DNA from 3 places in the Bacillus sp. 41-22 genome. Region 1 is predicted to be linked to each of the others. Evidence: riboswitches for the same ligand, from Rfam matches in the RefSeq annotation. Region 1 holds a riboswitch; each other region holds the start of a gene.

What was found. A riboswitch is a leader RNA that binds a small molecule or an ion and turns the genes downstream of it on or off. The one in region 1 is predicted to bind S-adenosylmethionine.
Region 2: another riboswitch for S-adenosylmethionine. It lies ahead of LCF45_RS16120 (hypothetical protein); the one in region 1 lies ahead of LCF45_RS02085 (cyclase family protein).
Region 3: another riboswitch for S-adenosylmethionine. It lies ahead of LCF45_RS01050 (ABC transporter permease); the one in region 1 lies ahead of LCF45_RS02085 (cyclase family protein).

What each region holds. Positions count from the first base shown of each region.
Region 1 covers NZ_CP084035.1:389,846-396,221, reverse strand. Annotated here, with positions in the region: gene LCF45_RS02095 (nucleotidyltransferase domain-containing protein) at 108-890, opposite strand; gene LCF45_RS02090 (PRK06851 family protein) at 1,004-2,113, opposite strand; SAM riboswitch class I at 2,263-2,375, shown strand; gene LCF45_RS02085 (cyclase family protein) at 2,461-3,093, shown strand; gene LCF45_RS02080 (hypothetical protein) at 3,119-3,502, opposite strand; gene LCF45_RS02075 (ATP-binding protein) at 3,732-4,958, opposite strand; gene LCF45_RS02070 (hypothetical protein) at 5,102-6,367, opposite strand.
Region 2 covers NZ_CP084035.1:3,152,694-3,159,069, reverse strand. Annotated here, with positions in the region: gene LCF45_RS16145 (energy-coupling factor transporter transmembrane component T) at 1-247, shown strand, start outside; gene LCF45_RS16140 (ABC transporter ATP-binding protein) at 220-1,881, shown strand; gene LCF45_RS16135 (ECF transporter S component) at 1,854-2,555, shown strand; gene LCF45_RS16130 (YwiC-like family protein) at 2,740-3,462, shown strand; gene LCF45_RS16125 (hypothetical protein) at 3,494-3,685, opposite strand; SAM riboswitch class I at 3,807-3,905, shown strand; gene LCF45_RS16120 (hypothetical protein) at 3,944-4,264, shown strand; gene LCF45_RS16115 (SWIM zinc finger family protein) at 4,470-4,907, shown strand; partial or broken gene LCF45_RS16110 (NAD(P)H-dependent oxidoreductase) at 4,930-5,505, shown strand; gene LCF45_RS16105 (hypothetical protein) at 5,502-5,855, shown strand; gene LCF45_RS16100 (short-chain fatty acid transporter) at 5,896-6,376, opposite strand, start outside.
Region 3 covers NZ_CP084035.1:178,285-184,660, reverse strand. Annotated here, with positions in the region: gene LCF45_RS01065 (ABC transporter ATP-binding protein) at 1-422, opposite strand, end outside; gene LCF45_RS01060 (ABC transporter ATP-binding protein) at 419-1,429, opposite strand; gene LCF45_RS01055 (ABC transporter permease) at 1,386-2,390, opposite strand; gene LCF45_RS01050 (ABC transporter permease) at 2,407-3,324, opposite strand; SAM riboswitch class I at 3,463-3,568, opposite strand; gene LCF45_RS01045 (DUF3951 domain-containing protein) at 3,742-3,957, shown strand; gene LCF45_RS01040 (hypothetical protein) at 3,976-4,479, opposite strand; gene LCF45_RS01035 (hypothetical protein) at 4,754-5,200, shown strand; gene LCF45_RS01030 (multidrug effflux MFS transporter) at 5,233-6,376, opposite strand, start outside.

The sequences.
Region 1 (6,376 bases):
TCGGGCGTTTACGGGCAGTTGACCTCCCACCTAACTTCTTCGCTCCAGCCGAATCTTGAGGTGGGAGTCTTACTGCCCGTTAATGCGGGATAAAAAAGAGCACAAACTCATTTGTGCTCTTTTTCATATACTTCAAACAATATATCTCGAAATAATGTATTCAAACTCTCAATATCAATCCCTAATCCCTTTTCAATCCCTTTCACGTATTGCTGATAATAATCAATTTGTTCTTCTAAAAATTGATTTAACGCCTGAACTTTCAATCCAACATCTAATTCCGTACCCGCTTTTTTCTTTACTAACAACTTCTCAATCTCATTCAATACACTACGTTCTATAGATAGTTCTATAAGTAATCGGTCAAATTCTACTGGAGGTAATGTCCCTTTCTCTTCTAGCCACTGACAAGCTAAAATAGGACGTAATACATAAAAGTACTTTTTCAACTTTACATTTTCACCTTGCAAAAATTCACGATAATTTTTTGAAGCCATATGTAAGTAATGATATATCGTTGCTTTTGGATCAAAATTCTTTTCACTCTTTTGCTGAAGCTGCTCTGGAAAGTTAGAGTTTTTCGAATAAAAAATTGGTGATCGAATCCACTCAAGTAAAGCTGGATTTGACTTCGCGAATAGTTGCAATGCCTTTTTAATATCCCAACCACTTATGTCTAAATCATCACTAATTGGATATTCGATTACATCACGCTTATCATGGATTGATAAATACCATTCTACAGGGTGTATATAAACAAACCTAACATCATAATCACTATCTTTCGATGGAAACCCCCACGCCCGACTCCCTGATTCCACAGCGAATAAAATTTTCACACCATTCTCTTTTTCAATTCGCTCTAGTTCTAATTCAATTTTCTCTCTCATTTCATACCATCTCCATTTTTTGATTATTTCCCTGGGAATTCGACAAATATACGACTAATTTTACTATATACCAAAACAGCTGTCAGACAATTTCTGACAGCTCAATAAAGCACTTATTTTTTCTTTTCAATTACAGTAGCAGTAATTCGTTCAAACTCTTTTTGAATTTCCTCTTTATATGCATCCACTTTTGAAAAATCCATAGCAGCAATATAAATTCGTTCTAATTTATCACGAACTGATTTTGCTTTTGCTAAGAAAGACATTGCCTCATTCATTTTTGCTTTATATTGAATGGAAACGTCACGAATTTCTGTAGCATACTTCTCATCCGTCCCTGGTTTAACAATAAGAGTATACATATCTATAATCTCATCACCTTCGCGACTTGGAAAATATTCATGTGGTGCGGTACTATCAAAAATTGCAAATCCTAATTCTCTTACGATAACCATATCAAGACTATTCGGGTCAAACCCGCAATGATATACTTCAACGTCAAAACCTTTTTCTTCTGCTGCCTTCGATAACTTTTTAAGCATTGTTGATTTTCCAGAACCCGGGCGTCCTTTTATAAAATAACGATGTGGTAATCCTTCTGTTAAATTAGGAACAAAATCAACTGCTCCTTTCGGTGTAGCAGCTCCTAAAAAACGATGTTTCACAATCGATTGTTCTCCCTTTTTATCTGCAAATAATTTCTGAATTAGCTGTTCTGTTAGTTCATTTGCTTTATTAAAATCAATGTTATTAATATATATTTTCTCCCACTCATCATGTATAACTAACGCCTCTTTAAAACATCCGTAAGCAGATTTGAAAGCCTTGCCCGCTTCTAATACAAACCGTTCAATTTCTAACTTCTGCTTTCTTAATTTATCTGAGTCCCAAGCAACTCCTAAATTTATATACTCTTCAATAACTCCTGGCATTTTCGGCTCAATAACATGCGGTGATGTTCCATCAACAATTCCTACTTTTAATTTCGGAATAATCACCCCATCAACTGACTTATTATCAGAAGAACAATGCAAAAGTTCAATATCATATCCTTTTTCAACCCATTCACGCCCTATTGCCTTTATTAAAGAAGATTTTCCCGTTCCTGGGCCTCCCTTTAAAATAAACAACCTGCCTAGCCCCTTCAAATTCTCTTCGTATAAGCTGTGAAATCCTCTAGCTGTATTTCCACCGGCATAATAATTTAATACATTCCCTGTCACTGCACTCACTCCTTCGCAACAGTCTACTTACATAAGCTACAATATGCGAGCAACTTTATTTGGGTGAACACCTAATTTGTATTGCACGAAAAAAGGAAATGAATTACAATTTAAATATCACAAATATTGCGAATTTAAAACCGAATAAACCTTTATCAAGAGAGGCAGAGGGACCGGTCCTTCGAAGCCCAGCAACCTCAGTTTATGCAAACTGAATAGGTGCTAATTCCTGCAAAATGCATTGCATTTTGGAAGATAAAACTCAACTAGTATGTAAAGCTCATCTTTCTTGATTATGAAGGATGGGCTTTTTATTATTTGAAAAAAATATATTGGAGGTATGTAAAATGAAAGTAATTGATCTATCACAAACGTTTGAAAATAATATGTCTCAATTTCCTGGAACACCAAAAATCCAACTAGAAGCCATTACAAGCGTTGAAGAAACAGGTTATCAAGTTACGAATTTTCATTCTGTCGTTCATGTTGGTACGCATTGTGATGCGCCTGCTCATTTCATTTCAGGCGCAACCACTATTGATCAATTACCCCTAAATCAATTTGTAGGCGAAGCTGTTCTTATCGATGTGACTCATGTTCAAGAGCGAAAATTACCTAAGGAAGTATTACATACTGTCGACATAAAAGAAGGCGATATTGTCATTTTCCATTCCAATCTATCTAATAAATGGAATACCGAAGCTTATGAGAAAGAAGCGTTTTATCTTTCCGAAGAATTAGCTGAAGAACTAGTTCAATTAAAAGTAAAATCTGTCGGTTTAGATTTTATTTCTCCTGATGAGGTAACGACAGAAACATCACCGATTCATCACATACTGTTAGGAAATAATATTTACTTAATTGAAAACTTAACAAACTTAGATGCCATTAAAGCGAAACGATTCTTTTTCTCAGCAGCACCTTTAAAAATTAAAAATAGTGACGGTGCTTTCGCAAGGGCATTCGCTGTTATTTTTTAAACATGGTCTACAAAAAAAGCAAAGATCACTTTTGACCTTTGCTTTTATATTTTTTATTTAAGTTAAAAAAGAATTGCTCCACCCTTGGGCGTATCCAAGCTAAATAATCTTTATCTTTCTTCTTTGTACAAGCTATCTCTTCTCCATCTACCATTTCGACAAGTTCTAGCTCTAACAGTTGCCTCGTAAATGCTACCATATTTACTTCTTCTGCTGGATATTCTTCTTTTAATTTCTCCTCAATTTCTCCCAATAAAAAACCGTCACGCATCATTGCTAGTGCATCAATCCAAAGTGGCGGCATTTCATATGTCTCTCCTGTAATCGTATCTTTTACAATATAGTTCTTTTGCTCTTTTCGAAATTGAATCGTGTGTAAACATACAGTCGAATTTAATGTTAATTCCATCATACCACCCCTTTCATCATATCCGCATAGAAAAAAGGATGCGCGTGCACCCCTTCTTTTCTTTTCATAACACTACTGAACCGTTACATGAGCTAAAAGCTCTATGTCGATATTTTCCTCCATTATAAACGAAGTTTTTTATAAAAAAAACCCTTCTTGAAACATTTTATAAAATGTTTATATTTACACAACAAGAACACTTTTCTGAAAAGTAATTTCGTCTAATGCACTACACTGTTGGTAAATAAATTTCCACTTTCGTTCCTATCCCCATACTACTTTCAATCGCGATACTCCCTTGATGTTCTTCAATAATTTTATATGTAATCATTAATCCAAGACCTGTACCATTCTCTTTTGTTGTATAAAAAGCTTTTCCGATCTTTTCTATTTTCTCATTTTCTATCCCAAGACCTTGATCTTCAACAGAAATACACAAGTTCTCTCCAGCTTTTTCATATGCCAGAATCTGAATATTCCCGCCTCCTGGCATCGATTCAATTCCATTTTTGATGATGTTTAACAACACTTGTTTTAATTGCTTATCATCACCATTTATAACGGGTAAATTTCCATCTACTTGCAAATTAAATTTCACTTTATATTGAGTCGCATAGCTTTCCATTAACTGTACAACATATAAAAGGATTTCCCCTATATTACACCATTCATAATTTGTTGGTTTCGGTTTTCCTAATAACATCAATTCACTAACAAACCCATTAATTCTCTCAATTTCTTGCAGCATAATCTCATAGCTCATCGTATCTTCAGGATTTCTTTCTTTTTGAATTTGTGTAAATCCTTTTAAAGCTGTTAATGGATTTCGAATTTCATGAGCGATTGTTGTAGACATAGTCCCAATAACCGCTAAATTTTCTGTCTCTTCCATACTGTTCATCATCTCAACAACTGTCCTTACATAAGATTGAAATCTCTTTAATAAAGAATGCGAAATGATGAAAAAGAATATACATAATACAAGCGGAATCACAACTTTTACATCTTGTAATATCAAAGTAAAAAATACATATTTTCCAATTACACTACAGGACACGAAATAAAAATATTTTCTGTTCACGAAAATCGGTGCAAATAAAATTAAAAATATTTCAACCATATTTCCATTTTCAAAAACACGATCACTGTGTAAATAAATCATTAAGTTATTAATAAGATCAATAAGCATATACCCAATTAAAAATAAGTATTTCACAAAATATACATAACCTTGTTTTTGAAGATATATTGAAATAGGAAATAAAGATATTACTAATATATATACACCTATTCCCATACCACCTTCTGGCCACCCTACCCTTGCTTCATTAATATTCATAGCGGGATAAATAAAATAATAGATAACGTCATATAAAAATAATATAATATAGAATAATAATATAAATACTTTTAAAGCTTCTCTTTCTTCATAAATCAAGCTCTTGTATTTGTTCATATAAAAACTCCTCTTGATCAATACAAAAAAACATTTCAAGTATTATCTCTTTAAATTATAATTATGAAATTGCTTTCAGGGCAACATGTAACCTTCTAATACTAAAAGGAAGGAGATACATCTCCTTCCTTTTCAGTTACAATTTATATCCATCTTACCCTATCATTTAGCAATCCATCTGTGAAATTATTATGTCCTACTACAAAATCCTTCATATATAAATTTAAATATTCCCCATACTTACTTTCAGTATTTAATAATAATTCTTCTACATAATAAGCGCCTTGTCCAAAAGTATCTAACAGTAAACTACATAAGCCAGCATAAATTCCACACCCTACTTGGAAGTACGTCGCATTTGTTTTATATTTTTGAAAAACTTGGCTACTATTCATTACATTATACATGTATGTCTCATTATGTTCATAAACGAGTAACACACCGACTAAATCTTCTCCTATAATATCATCTTCTGCTGGATTAAATACTTTACGATTCCAATTCCATAAATCTTCCACTTTGTCTAAGTTCTGTCTAATTAAGTTTGTTGTATACTCATTGATCCGATAAAGAAAACCCACTTCCATATTAAAAGATTTCCCTAAAATTAAAACTTCTTCATGTGGCATTAAGCAACCATAAAATTCTTTTTCACCTAACTTTACTTTATACTCTGAAGCATATACATCCTCATAAAAGTAAAGTGGACGATGATGACTCATATACATAGGATAACTCCATATCGCTTCATCAAGAAAACGCTCAACTGCCCATGATGCATAAAGTGTATGAGGTTTTATAAGCTCTTTATCATTCAAAAATGAATTATCATGTTCTACAATATAGCATGCTCGCGGCTTTTCATTTGGACGTTCTTTCATAAGCTCAACAACCATCCATTGAACAACACCAGGATTCATACCTGAGCCTATAATCGCTCTTGTATTTGTAAATGTTTCTTTCTCCTTCTCAAACCTCGTATACCTTTCCGTAAGCTGAAAACCAAGTAAACTATCGTCTTGATCTACTGCCTCATTTTCCAAAGCCGAATTAATATAACAAATGCCAAGGTCATTACAACAACTCAGTACCCTAATTGTATCTGCACCTGAAACATCAATAACAACCTTCGTTCTTTTTTCCTTTAAATGATGTTTAAATTTGACTACATCTTGAAGGTTTATTTCATATAAAAAAAATTGCTCTTTCAAATTTGGAAACAACTCATCATAATAACTTTTATCTTTTTGTTTTATATCCACCAAATGGAAGTTCACATTCTTTATCACTTCATAAATTGGATCTTTTTCATTTACTACCGCTTGATTCAAAATTGCTAACACTGCTTTTGCTGCTCCACCCGCACTGCCAAGTAATGTAATCGAAAACGAATCTGGAAACTGCTCCACAAACAAAAC
Region 2 (6,376 bases), 2.5 Mb from region 1:
TACGACATATATTCGATATAGAATGGAAAGACGTGATTTGTATACGCTAAGTTATTTAGTTTTTCTATTAATAACTTCATTTATATTTAGTTATTATGGCGGAGGGAAATTGATTATCTATCCGAAAGTGGAATCAATACTGTTCCAGCAATACGATGGAATTATGTTTATATTATTTATGATGTTTGTTAGTTTACCAATTATGATGGAAGGAAGGGAATGGATATGGTGGCGCATGCAGAAATGAAGAATTTATCATTTATATATATTGATGAAAATGAAGAAGCGTTACAGCATATTTCTCTTTCTGTTCAAAAAGGAGAATTTATAGTACTTGCTGGCGGTTCAGGTTCTGGGAAGACAACTTTATTAAAACATTTTAAAAAGGAGTTACTTCCAATTGGCACGCGTTCTGGACATACATATTATGATGGTGCTTTATTAGAAGAAGTACCAGATTTATTATCTGCCCAAGAAATTGGTATGGTATTTCAAAATCCAGAAAATCAGATCGTAATGGATACCGTTATTCAAGAATTAGCATTCTCTTTAGAAAATATCGGATTACCATCACATATTATTCAACAAAGAATAGCGGAACTCATTAGCTTTTTAGGATTTCAAGATTTGTTACATCAATCTGTTCATACTTTATCTGGTGGTCAAAAACAACTTGTAAATTTAGCTGCGGTGTTAGTCATGCAGCCGAAACTATTATTACTGGATGAACCGACAGCACAACTAGATCCGATTGCTGCGAAAGAGTTTTTAGGATTATTAAAACGTATTAATGAAGAACTTGGAATTACGATTATTTTAAGTGAACATCGTTTAGATGAAGTTATACCGCTCGCAACACGCGTTGTTTGTATGGATAATGGCAGAATCATTTATGATGGTACTTCTAAAAGTGTGATAGCGAACATGTGGAAAGTAGAAAAATTTCGTCCATTCATTCCGCAAATTCCAAGATTGTTTTTAGAGTGGAATGTGAAAGAGATTCCATTTACAGTGCGAGAAGCACAAATGAAAATGAATGATTTTTCAGCGATATCATATAGGAATGGGCAAGTAGAACAATGTGAAAAGCGAGATGTAATTTTAAGTGCAGAACATATATCTTTTCAATATGAAAAAAATAGTCCACTTATTTTACGAGATTTAACAGTGAACATCGAAAAGGGAAAATGGACAGCTCTAGTTGGGAAAAACGGAACCGGGAAGTCTACACTGTTAACGATTTTAGCAGGATTGCAAAAAGCTAGAAGAGGTAAGGTAAAGTGGAATGGGAAAGTGGTACATAAAATTGATTCGAAAGAACGATTTAAAAGTATAGGGTACGTATCGCAATATCCGTACTATCATTTTACTTTTGATACAGTATGGGAAGAGGTTTATGAGCGTGCGCGTGAATTATATGGTGAAGAGGGAAAAACAATAGCAGAAGAAATGTTGAAAAAGTTCTGGTTAGATTCACTTAAAGAGCGCCATCCACATGATTGTAGCGGCGGAGAGCAACAATTACTCGCATTATGTACAACGTTATTATCAAAGCCAACTTTATTATTACTTGATGAGCCGACAAAGGGACTAGATCCATGGAAAAAGGAAAGAGTAGGAGAGCTATTTAAACAGTTGCAAAAAGAAGGTACAACAATTGTAATGGCAACGCATGATATTGAGTTTGCAGCGAAATACGTTGATCAGTGCATGATGTTATTTGACGGGAAAGTCATTATGAATGATGCACCGAAAGAGTTCTTTAGTGGTAACTTCTTTTATACAACATCTATTAATCGATTCATTCGTAGAGAGTTGCCATTTGCATTAACGTGGGAGGATGTGTACGAAGCGTGTCCAAACGATATGTTGCATTCATAATATTTATTTTTGCTGTTGTAATATGTACACTACTCTTTACGACTTTTATTATGGACGGGTATTACATGGTAAGTAGTTTGTTTTTATTAGCTGTCATTATGTTACCTTTCTATGTTCGTTTTGAAAGGAAGGCGTTTGTTTCACGTGAAATTGTTATCGTTGCTGTGTTAGCGGCGATTGCAGCGGTTAGCCGGGTACCATTTTCTATTTTACCAAGTGTACAACCGACTTCTTTTGTCATTATCGTTTCTGCAATTGTTTTTGGGAGTGAAACTGGCTTTATGATTGGGGCAACGGCGGCTATTGTATCTAATATTTTTTTAGGACAAGGTCCGTGGACGCCGTGGCAAATGTTCTCTTGGGGCATGATCGGGTTTATAGCAGGACTATTACGTAATACATTTTTAATGAAAAAACTGTGGGGAAGACTGTTGTACGGATTTGCCGTTGGATTTCTATTTGGCTGGATTATGAATTTTTGGGGTCTTCTTGGTTTTATACAGGAAGCAACGTGGGAAACAGTTATTGCTTACTATGTCGCAAGTTTTTACTTTGATCTGAGTCACGCGATATCGAATGTTATTTTCCTTCTGCTATTTAGTACGTCATGGATTACGATCCTCACAAGATTTAAAAAGAAATACGGTATATTAGATGAGCATAACGTGACATAGAAAAGCATACTCATATAAGGTAGGGTCGCGACTTACATATTCGTTTGCCTCTTTCATGCTTCTTACATATTGTAAGGAGCATTTTTTATTGTCAAAAAATAGATTCAATATATGTCCGTTATTATATGAATTTATTTGTATAATAGTAGGTGAGAACTATTTTCAAGAGGGAGGTGTATAGTTAATGAAGTTAGTTATTCCGAAGCAACATGGAGCATGGGCGATGCTTGTCATACCATTTCTATTAAGTGTATTACTTGGTAAACCTACTTTTTATCATATCCCATTGTTTTTAGCCTGGTTCTTTATCTATCTAGCTACTTATCCATTTCTCATGTACATAAGGCAAAGACGAAAAAAAGAATTTCTACACGCTGCAATTATTTATTTTATCATTGCATTTGTATTTGGGATGATTTCTTTATTATATGAATGGCGAATTCTTTTATTCGCAGTATTAATGATTCCATTGTTTATTGTAAATATGTATTACGCTCGTCAAAAAAATGAACGAGCATTACTAAATGATGTTTGTGCGATTATAGTGTTTTGTATAGGTGGTTTAATCAGTTATTATTTCTCCGTGAAATTCATAGATAAAACAGCATTATTCATTGCGCTTATTTCATTTCTATATTTTTTAGGAAGTACGTTTTATGTAAAAACGATGATTCGTGAAAAAAATAATCCGAAGTATCGTTTTATATCTTGGGGATACCATATTGTATTAACGGTAATTGTATTTGCTATAAATCCATGGTGTTCACTCATATTTGTACCAAGTGTAATTCGGGCCATTATGTTGTATGGCAAAAAGATTTCTATATTAAAAGTAGGGATTTTAGAAATTGTTAATTCTGTATATTTTTTAATAATAACGGTAATAATGATGAAGTATGCCATTTGAAAAAAACTTCCCATCTTTTGATGGGAAGTTTTCATTCTTGTTCTAAAATGTGAACGGTGTAATCGCAACGTTGAAGAGCTTGCTCTACAGCGTAAAGGGATTGTTCAATACGTGCGCGATTAAAATCTTCTTCAACAGTTTGTAATGCATCTTCTAAACAATGTTTCGCTTCTTGTAAGGAATGAAAAGAATCTTGTACGTATCCACGAGCATTCTTTTTCAAAGTAGTAGCCTCCTTTTGTACATCTTTTTGTAGTATGAACAATAAAGAAGAAAATATAATTTTTTATATTTATTTGACAATTATAATAAAATTACGTATAGTTAAATTTAAAGTGAATATTTTCTTATCCAGAGAGGTGGAGGGACTGGCCCGATGAAACCCAGCAACCGCGATGCAGGTGCTAATTCCAGCAGAACATATTTGTTCTGGGAGATAAGACGAAGATATACGTAACTTCTTCTTATCGGAGAGGTTTTTTTGTTGCAAAAAAACCGATTACGAAAACATATAATAAGAAGAAAGGGGTTGCGAAGTACTGTGACACTCGAAAAATACGTAAAACTGCGTAGTACAGTTTATGAATATATGATAGAGCAAGATAAGCCAATATCATTGTTAGATATTCAAGAACATATCGTTTCGCATCATGAAGGAAAATTCACTAAAAAAATGTTACATCAATTTTATTTATCAAGACTATTAGATGAACTCAAACTGGATGGGAAAATTACTTTAGCTGATGATGAATATCGCTATGCTGAAAAAGGGGTATTTTATAAGGCGGGAAAAGGGAGCTGAGCTCTCTTTTTTTTGAAGTATGTAGAGTAAAAGACTGCTAAAGCAGCCTGATACAAGGGAATGGTGTTGAGTGTGTAGTGTCAAAGATTGAATGTGCCTGAAAGAGGCACTTCATATCGGCTGCAAATGAAAAGAGACACCTCCGCCGAATAGGTGTCAGTCGTTTTGTCACGTAGACTCGCTACTTGACAGTTATTAGAATAACATGCAGGATTTTGGAAGTCAAAAGGGAATTAGAGGAAGAGGTGTTGTGATGTATGCATACTTATTAAAAGATATAATGAAATGGATTCCAAAGTACATTATAGATAGAGGATATGAATATTATGAAGAGGGACATGTAGAAGATGTTGAAATACACGACAAGAAAGTATTTGCTTTCGTTACTGGAAATGCAGGGAATTATGAAGTGATTATTGATCTTGAAGATTTTGCAGAAAGTAGCTGCGAGTGTCCTTATGAAAATTATTGTAAACATATGGCGGCAGTTGTGTATGAAATTCAAGGTACTGGTGAGAGTACAGTTAAAGAGCAATTGAAAGGTTTAGAAAAAGAAGAGCTACTAACAGTATTAAATCGTTTGTTACAAAGTTCGAAAAATGTGCAAATTGTAGAGAAGATGTTAAAGAAGGGGAAACTTTAACTAAAGAGGGAGTTGTTTTGTAGTGAACGTACTAATTATATACGCTCATCCTAATCCTTCAAGCTTTAATGGGGCAATTTTAGAGCATGTGCAAAAAGGACTTGAGGAAACAAATCATTCTGTTACGCTACTTGATTTATATAAAGAACAATTTGATCCAGTGCTTGTATTTAATGGAGAGAAGAAAAGACGTGATTTACTAAATGAAGAAGAGACGAAGCGATATAGAGAATTAGTGCAGAAAGCGGATATTCTTCTTTTCATATATCCGATATGGTGGTGGAGCATGCCTGCTATTTTAAAAGGATTTATCGATCGTATTTTTATAGCTGGATTTGCTTATAAATATGAAGGAGCTTTACCGAAAGGGTTATTGAAAGGAAAGAAGGCGTGGGTTATTAATACGTTAGACTCACCGTTATGGTACGTGTCCCTATTATATTGATCAGCGGATTGGATTATGATGAAAAGAGGGGTTTTACGTTTTTGTGGTATTCGCGATATAAAACGTTCTACTTTTCAATCTGTGAAAACGAGTAAAGTAACGAAGCGTGAAAAATGGCTGTTACAAATAGAAGAAGCGGCTCGTACATTATGAATGAAATCGATCGTATTATAAAGTGTTGCAATTATGATGACGAACTTTTGCGTACGTATATTAATTGTTTAGTCCAATTGAAGAAATACAGTGAAACGTTTCAACAAATTCAAATACAATTAAGAAATGATTATTTAATAAGAGGGATTTGTGAAAGAGAAGTTGATGAGGTGATAAAGGGAAGTAAAGAATATGAAACATATTTTCTTCCTAAAGTATTGCAGTGGAATTTCCTTAAGAACAATCCTCATATGATTGAAAAAGTATGTGAAGATTTGTTTACATATGAAGCATTAAATCATGCAGAGGTAGAGTGGAGAAAGGTAATAAGCTGTATAGATAATGAATGATTTATTATATAAAAAAGCTAGTATAAAACTAGCTTTTCGTTTAAATAAATAAGAAACATAGACTAATGATAAATCCTGCATATAGTAAGTTAACAACACAAAATCCCATAATATCACGCGCGCTTAAACCAGCTATCGCTAATGCCGGTAATGCCCAGAAAGGTTGAATTAAATTTGTCCAAGCATCGCCCCATGCAATTGCCATCGCTGTTTTCGCGGCAGGTACACCAAGTTCAGCGCCAGCTGGAATCATAATTGGTGCTTGCACTGCCCATTGACCGCCTCCAGATGGAACGAAAATATTTACAATGCCAGCACTTAAAAATGTAAAGAGCGGGAATGTGGTTTCATTTGAAATACTAATAAAGAAAGTAGAAATAGCTCCTCCAAGCGAAAGACCTTCACTATTTACTCCAATCATCATCCCCATAATTCCAGCATAGAACGGAAACTGAAGTAAAATACCTGAAGCACTCTTAGTTGAGTCAGAGAAAGCGCGAATATATTGAATCGGAGTACGG
Region 3 (6,376 bases), 210 kb from region 1:
TATCGTCTATCTAATCCAACACGCTCTAGTGCATCACCTGCGACTTTATCTTTCAATCCTTTATCGCCTAAACCGAATGAAATATAGCCTTCTGTTACAATATCGCGTACTTTCCAGCGCGGATTTAATGCCGCTGTGGAATCTTGAAAAATGAACTGTACTTTCTGTAAGAAATCCCGCTTATGAGCTGACTTCAGCTTGTGAACAACTTGACCGTTATAATCAATTTCACCAGACGTTGGACGCTCGATCCCAGCTATGAGCTTACCAAGTGTTGTCTTTCCAGAACCACTTTCCCCAATAATGCCAAGCGTTGTTCCTTTCGGGATAGAAAGTGATATATCTTTTAAAGCTGCGATTTCTTTATTTTTACTTCCATACGTTTTCGTTACTTGCTTTACAGTAATTAAATCTGTCGTCATGAGGCATTCACCTTCTCTTTTGATTTCGCTTTATTATGCTCCAGAATATGTTGCCAGCAATGTGAACTATGCTCCTCAGAATATGTTGTTCTCTCTGCGAAGCGATGAATACATTCTTTTATCGCTACAGGACAACGATTCACAAACGGGCATCCAAAACTATTTAACGTTTCAATTGAAGGTGTTGTTCCCTCAATTGCTCTAAGTACCTTTTCTGAATCATCCATATTCGGAATTGCTTGCAATAAACTTTTTGTGTAAGGGTGCTTAGGTGAGCCAATTACTTCTTGAATCGTTCCTTTTTCAACAACACGTCCCCCGTACATAACTACTACTCGGTCAGCTACTTCACGTACAAGTGCCAAATCATGTGTAATTAATAAAATACTCGTATTTTGTTTTTCCTTTCTTTCTTTTAACAACTCCATAATTTGCTTTTGAATCGTTACATCTAATGCTGTTGTAGGTTCATCTGCAATAACGAGCTTCGGGTGACAAGCAAATGCAATTGCTAAACAAATACGCTGCCTCATACCTCCGCTCAACTGATACGGGTATTGTTCAAAGCGTTTCTCTGCTTCATGTATCCCTAAATCATTTAGTAAGTTAATTGCAATTTCTTTTGCCTCTTTTTTCGATTTCTTTTCATGCTGCACAATTACTTCTGTAATTTGTCTTCCAACCTTCATCGTCGGATTTAAAGATGAAAGCGGGTCTTGAAAGATAAAGGAAATATCTTTCCCGCGAATTTGATTCCATTCTGATTCTTGTAAATCCGTTAATTCCTTTGATTGGAAAGATATATTTCCATCATCAATATGAATTGATTCTTGATTTAAGCCGATAATAGATTGTGCTGTAACACTTTTCCCTGAACCACTTTCTCCGACAAGTGCAACTATTTCACCTTCGTTAATAGAAAAGGAAACATGCTTCACAATCGCTTGCTTACTATTCTCTTTTTCAACGGCCAACGTTACGTTTTCTAAAGATAAGATTTGTGCCATGTTTTTTCTCCTTTCGATTACGTTTTACGATTTTCGGATCAATTGCATCTTGCAAACCATCACCAATCGCATTAAATGCGAACATGATGAATGCAATCATGATTGCCGGGAAGAATAGTTGCCACCATTCTCCGCTTAGTAACGTCCCAAGTGCATCGTTCGTCATCGTGCCCCAGCTTGCCGCCGGTGATTGTACTCCAAGTCCGATAAAGCTTAAAAATGATTCTGAGAAAATAGCTGCTGGAATGGTAAATGATAAATTTACGATAATAATCCCTGTTAAGTTTGGAATTAAATGCCCATATATAATTTTCATATGAGGTGTACCTAATCGCTCTGCTGCAATAACAAATTCTCTTTGTTTTAAAGACAAGACTTGCGCTCTAATGAGGCGTGCCATGCCAATCCATCCCGTCAATGCAAGGGCGATAATAATTGTAAAAAGGCCTGGTTTCATAACAATTAATAGTAAAATAACAATTAACAAATATGGAATACCGTATAACACTTCAATCCCTCTTATAATCCACTCGTCAATTAACGTTCCAAGACGATTACGTCCTCTCACATATCCACTAAAGCCACCAATTAGTACACCTAGCCCAATATCAAGAGCTGCTGCTACCAATCCAACTGTTAATGAAATTTTCCCACCAGCCCAAGTACGCGCCCAAATATCTCTCCCTAAATCGTCTGTTCCGAACCAATGCTCACTACTAGGCGGTAAATTAGTTGCTTCTTTTACTTGTTCACTCGCAGTAAATGGTGTTAAACTTTCGCCAATAAGCGAGAAAACAATAATTAGTAATAACGTCACTGCCCCTAAAACTGCTATAGGGTTTAATATAAACTTGCGAAACACTTCCTTTTTCCGGCTAATCGTTTGCTGATCTTTATTTATCGTTAATTCTTTTTTCTCTTCATTCGTTAATAACTGGTCATTAATTTCATAAGCCCCCATTTAAACATCACCCTCCTTACGTAATAGAACGAATGCGCGGATCAACAATACGATGAATGATATCTGTAATAAAAATACATACAATTAATAGCGCACTATAGAAAATGGTTGTTCCCATAATCACCGGATAATCTCGGTTGAAAATACTGTCTACAAAATATTTTCCTAAACCAGGAATTGAAAAGATTTTTTCAATAACGAAAGTCCCTGTTAAAAGTCCAGCCATTAATGGGCCAACAAATGTAAGTACCGGAACAATCGCATTTCGAAGAGCATGTCTTATAATGATTTTCTTAATTGGTATACCTTTCGCTCTCGCTAGCTTAATATAATCACTCTGCAACACTTCAATCATATTAGAGCGAACAAATCTTGTAATAACTGCAATTGGTCCTAACGCTAATGCGAAGGAGGGTAATACAGTATGCTCAAATGTTCCCCAAGACGCCACTGGTAGTAATTCAAATTGTATGGCGAATACTTGTATAAATAGTGGTGCTAAAATAAAACTAGGAATAGAAATACCGAGAATCGCAAGCAAGCTCACACTATAATCAATCACTTTCCCATGATATAGCGCGGCAAATGTACCTGCGGCAATTCCGACTAACAATGAAATAACAAGTGCTTGTAAACCAATAATTGCCGATGGTCCAAAACCAGTTGTTATAATTTCCGATACACCTTGACCTGTCGATTGAACAGATTCGCCAAAATCAAAATGAACTACCCCATCCAAATAAGCAACATACTGATTCCATAACGGTTCATCAAGGTGATACTTCGCTCTCATGTTTTGTATTACTTCTTCAGGAAAGATTTTCGCATCTGATGAAAACGGATCACCTGGAATAATATGCATAATTAAAAATGTTATTGTCGTAATGACCCATAGCGTGAATACCATAACCGATAGTTTTTTAATAACATACACTTCAATAACCCCCCTAAACAAATGGATTTACTTTGTTTTATTGACATATTTGTTGCCATTACTCCTTCTCTACTTCTTAAAACACAAAAAGCCTTGATCTTAAAAAATAAGATCAAGGCTTAATAAACGAAGGCCCATCACTTATCTTTCAAGACTTGCTTGCTGGAATTAGCACGGTGTTCCTGTTACAGAACCCGCTGCTGAGGTGTCATAGGGCCAGTCCCTCTACCTCTCTGGATAAGTAAATTGCTATATTATTATTTGGTTCAAATTGTATATTTTGAATTATAATTCTGAAAAAATGAAAAGTCAATCAAATTGGATATATTTAGAAAAATCAGTTTTCTATTATATTAGTTATTGAAATTACAATCTTTCACTTATAATAAAAAGAAATTGTATTAAAGGAGTTATAAGATGGATCCACTACTTCTGGCTACTATAGGATTGCCATTAACAATCGTCATACTCGTCATCATCGGCTTCTATAAACTCTTCATTAAAAAGAAAAGCATCACTTCTTTTTACACTCCATTCGATAATATTACTGGACAAACAATTTCAGAATTTCACGAAGAACAGAAGATATTAGTATCCGAGGATGAAGACGGAGATGGTAAAAAGAAAAAATAACCTTGCGCATGCGCAAGGTTATTTTTTCGCCTCTGTTTGAAAGCGTTTATAGTATGTGGATGCTGTTGCAAAATTAATTTCTATATCACGAATTAATGATGAATCTTCTTCTTTAGCTAGCTTCTGTAATTTTTTCATCGCTTGTTCCGATTCATTCAAGAAACCAACATATACCTCATGTTCTTGCTCTTTCGACTTTGGAACACGAATTTCTTTACGTATATTATCAATATCTTCTAACATGCTCGTTGTTACCTTTTGCACATCTTCTTTATATGTAGCATTCGTTATTTCCTTACCGCCCTTTTCTTTTGCCACTTCAAATAACTGTAACGCCTTATTAATTTCTTTATTTATTTTCGCATCATATTTTTCATGTACTGCGCTGTATTCTTTCATTTCTTCTGTTTGCTCAGTGGATTGCTCTACCTTTTCTTTCGGTTCTTTCGTATCTTTATTTCCATTACATCCTGCTAGAAGGATCATACTTCCCATTACAGCAATACCCAAAACCTTCTTCATCTCGAATTCTCCTTTTATCTACAGCTATTACTCATTATAGTTTCTTTTATCTCCACTTGTTATTATACCGAGAACGCCCCACTTTTTACACTTAAGACGATATCTTAATATACATACCAACATTTTTGTCACAGTATCGTCACTTTATGCAAATAACTTTTGCATCACTTTACTACATCACCTTACAAAACTGTAAGCACACATAGAGAACAAACCATGCTAGACTTACATATGCATAAAGTAAGCGTAGTTCAGTTTGTAAGGAGAATCATCAATGTACAATACAATACCCTTTATGGGCGAAGATATTCGCGTCCTTATTCGCGAAAAGTCACTTCATATTGAAAATACAGAGAGCCTTCGCCGCGTATTAAAGAAGAAGCATGCTCCATTTAAGCTGGCCCAATATTTAAAGCAACAACATATAAATCAATTTCATACTGTGCTAAATATATCCGATAAATCTTTAACAATCGAGATTATCAGTCATGTCTACATTGGAAATTTTGCAGATGTCTTAAAAGAAATTCCACGCATACCGAAGATTGCTCCTATTATCGTTGAGAGGGCATATAGAATTACAGATCATACTGATATTATTGATTGCGGGGAGAAAGAGGTCGACAGTAACCGCTGGGTATGGGATAAACTTGCTTTCTTATATGATGCGATCATGAATAATATGTATGAGTTATTTCAAAGAAATGAAAAAAAGAGCTGATTCAAAGAAATGTTTGAATCAGCTCTTTTGTATTAAGCTTCTAAATTTTTATTTTGTTGCAGTTCAAACTGCTTCTCACTTCTTCTGGCCATAAATAGATAACATAACACAGCACCAATTTCACAAAGCGCTATCACAACCCCCATCGGTAATGCGGTATTGCTTCCGCCAATACCTACTAATGGTGCAACAAGTGCTCCTGAAATGAACTGTAATAAACCTAGTAAAGCTGATGCTGTTCCTGCTGCTTGTTTTTGATTTCTCATCGCTAACGAGAAGCCGGTTGTTGATACAACCCCAACACTTGATACAACAAGAAATAGCGAGCATAAAACACCGATTAGCCCTATTCCTAATACGATTGTAAGTAGTAATGATAGACCGCCAACAGCCGCAATAATAATACCAGCAACAAATAAAGTTTTCTCATTAACTTTCCCTGCTAAACGGCCCGTAACCTGACTAGCAATAATAATACCGATACCGTTAATCGCAAAGAATAAGCTAAATTGCTGTGGTGATGCTCCGTATATGTTCTGCAACACAAACGGTGAACCAGAAATATAAGCAAACATTGCAGCTGTTACTAATCCTTGCGACAATGCATACCCCATAAATAAACGATCTTTCAGAAGCTTTCCGTATGTTGCAAGCGTTCCTGATAATCCACCTGTCTCTCTTTCTTCAGGAGGTAATGTTTCACGTAATACGAAAGTAGCTGATATTAGCATGAATACACTAATTGCTCCAAGAACGATAAAAACGCCGCGCCATGATGTGAACTGTAATAATTGCCCTCCAATAATCGGTGCCAAAATAGGCGCTGCTCCGTTTACTAACATAAGCAGTGAGAAAAACTTCGTCATTTCAGAACCTGAATACATATCACGTACCATTGCACGTGATATAACGATACCAGCAGATCCTGAAGCACCTTGTAAGAAACGTAAAAGCACTAAACTCCAAATCGATGGTGCAACAGCACAAAGTAAAGAAGAAGCAACATAAATAATAAGAGCGATAATAAGAGGTTTGCGTCTTCCGTAAATGTCACTAATTGAACCAATAAATAACTGCCCTACTGAAAGCCCAAGCAGACAAGCAGTTAATGTAAGCTGCGCGAGGGATGCACCCGTTTGTAAATCATCCGTTAACTTTGGTAAAGAAGGCAAATAC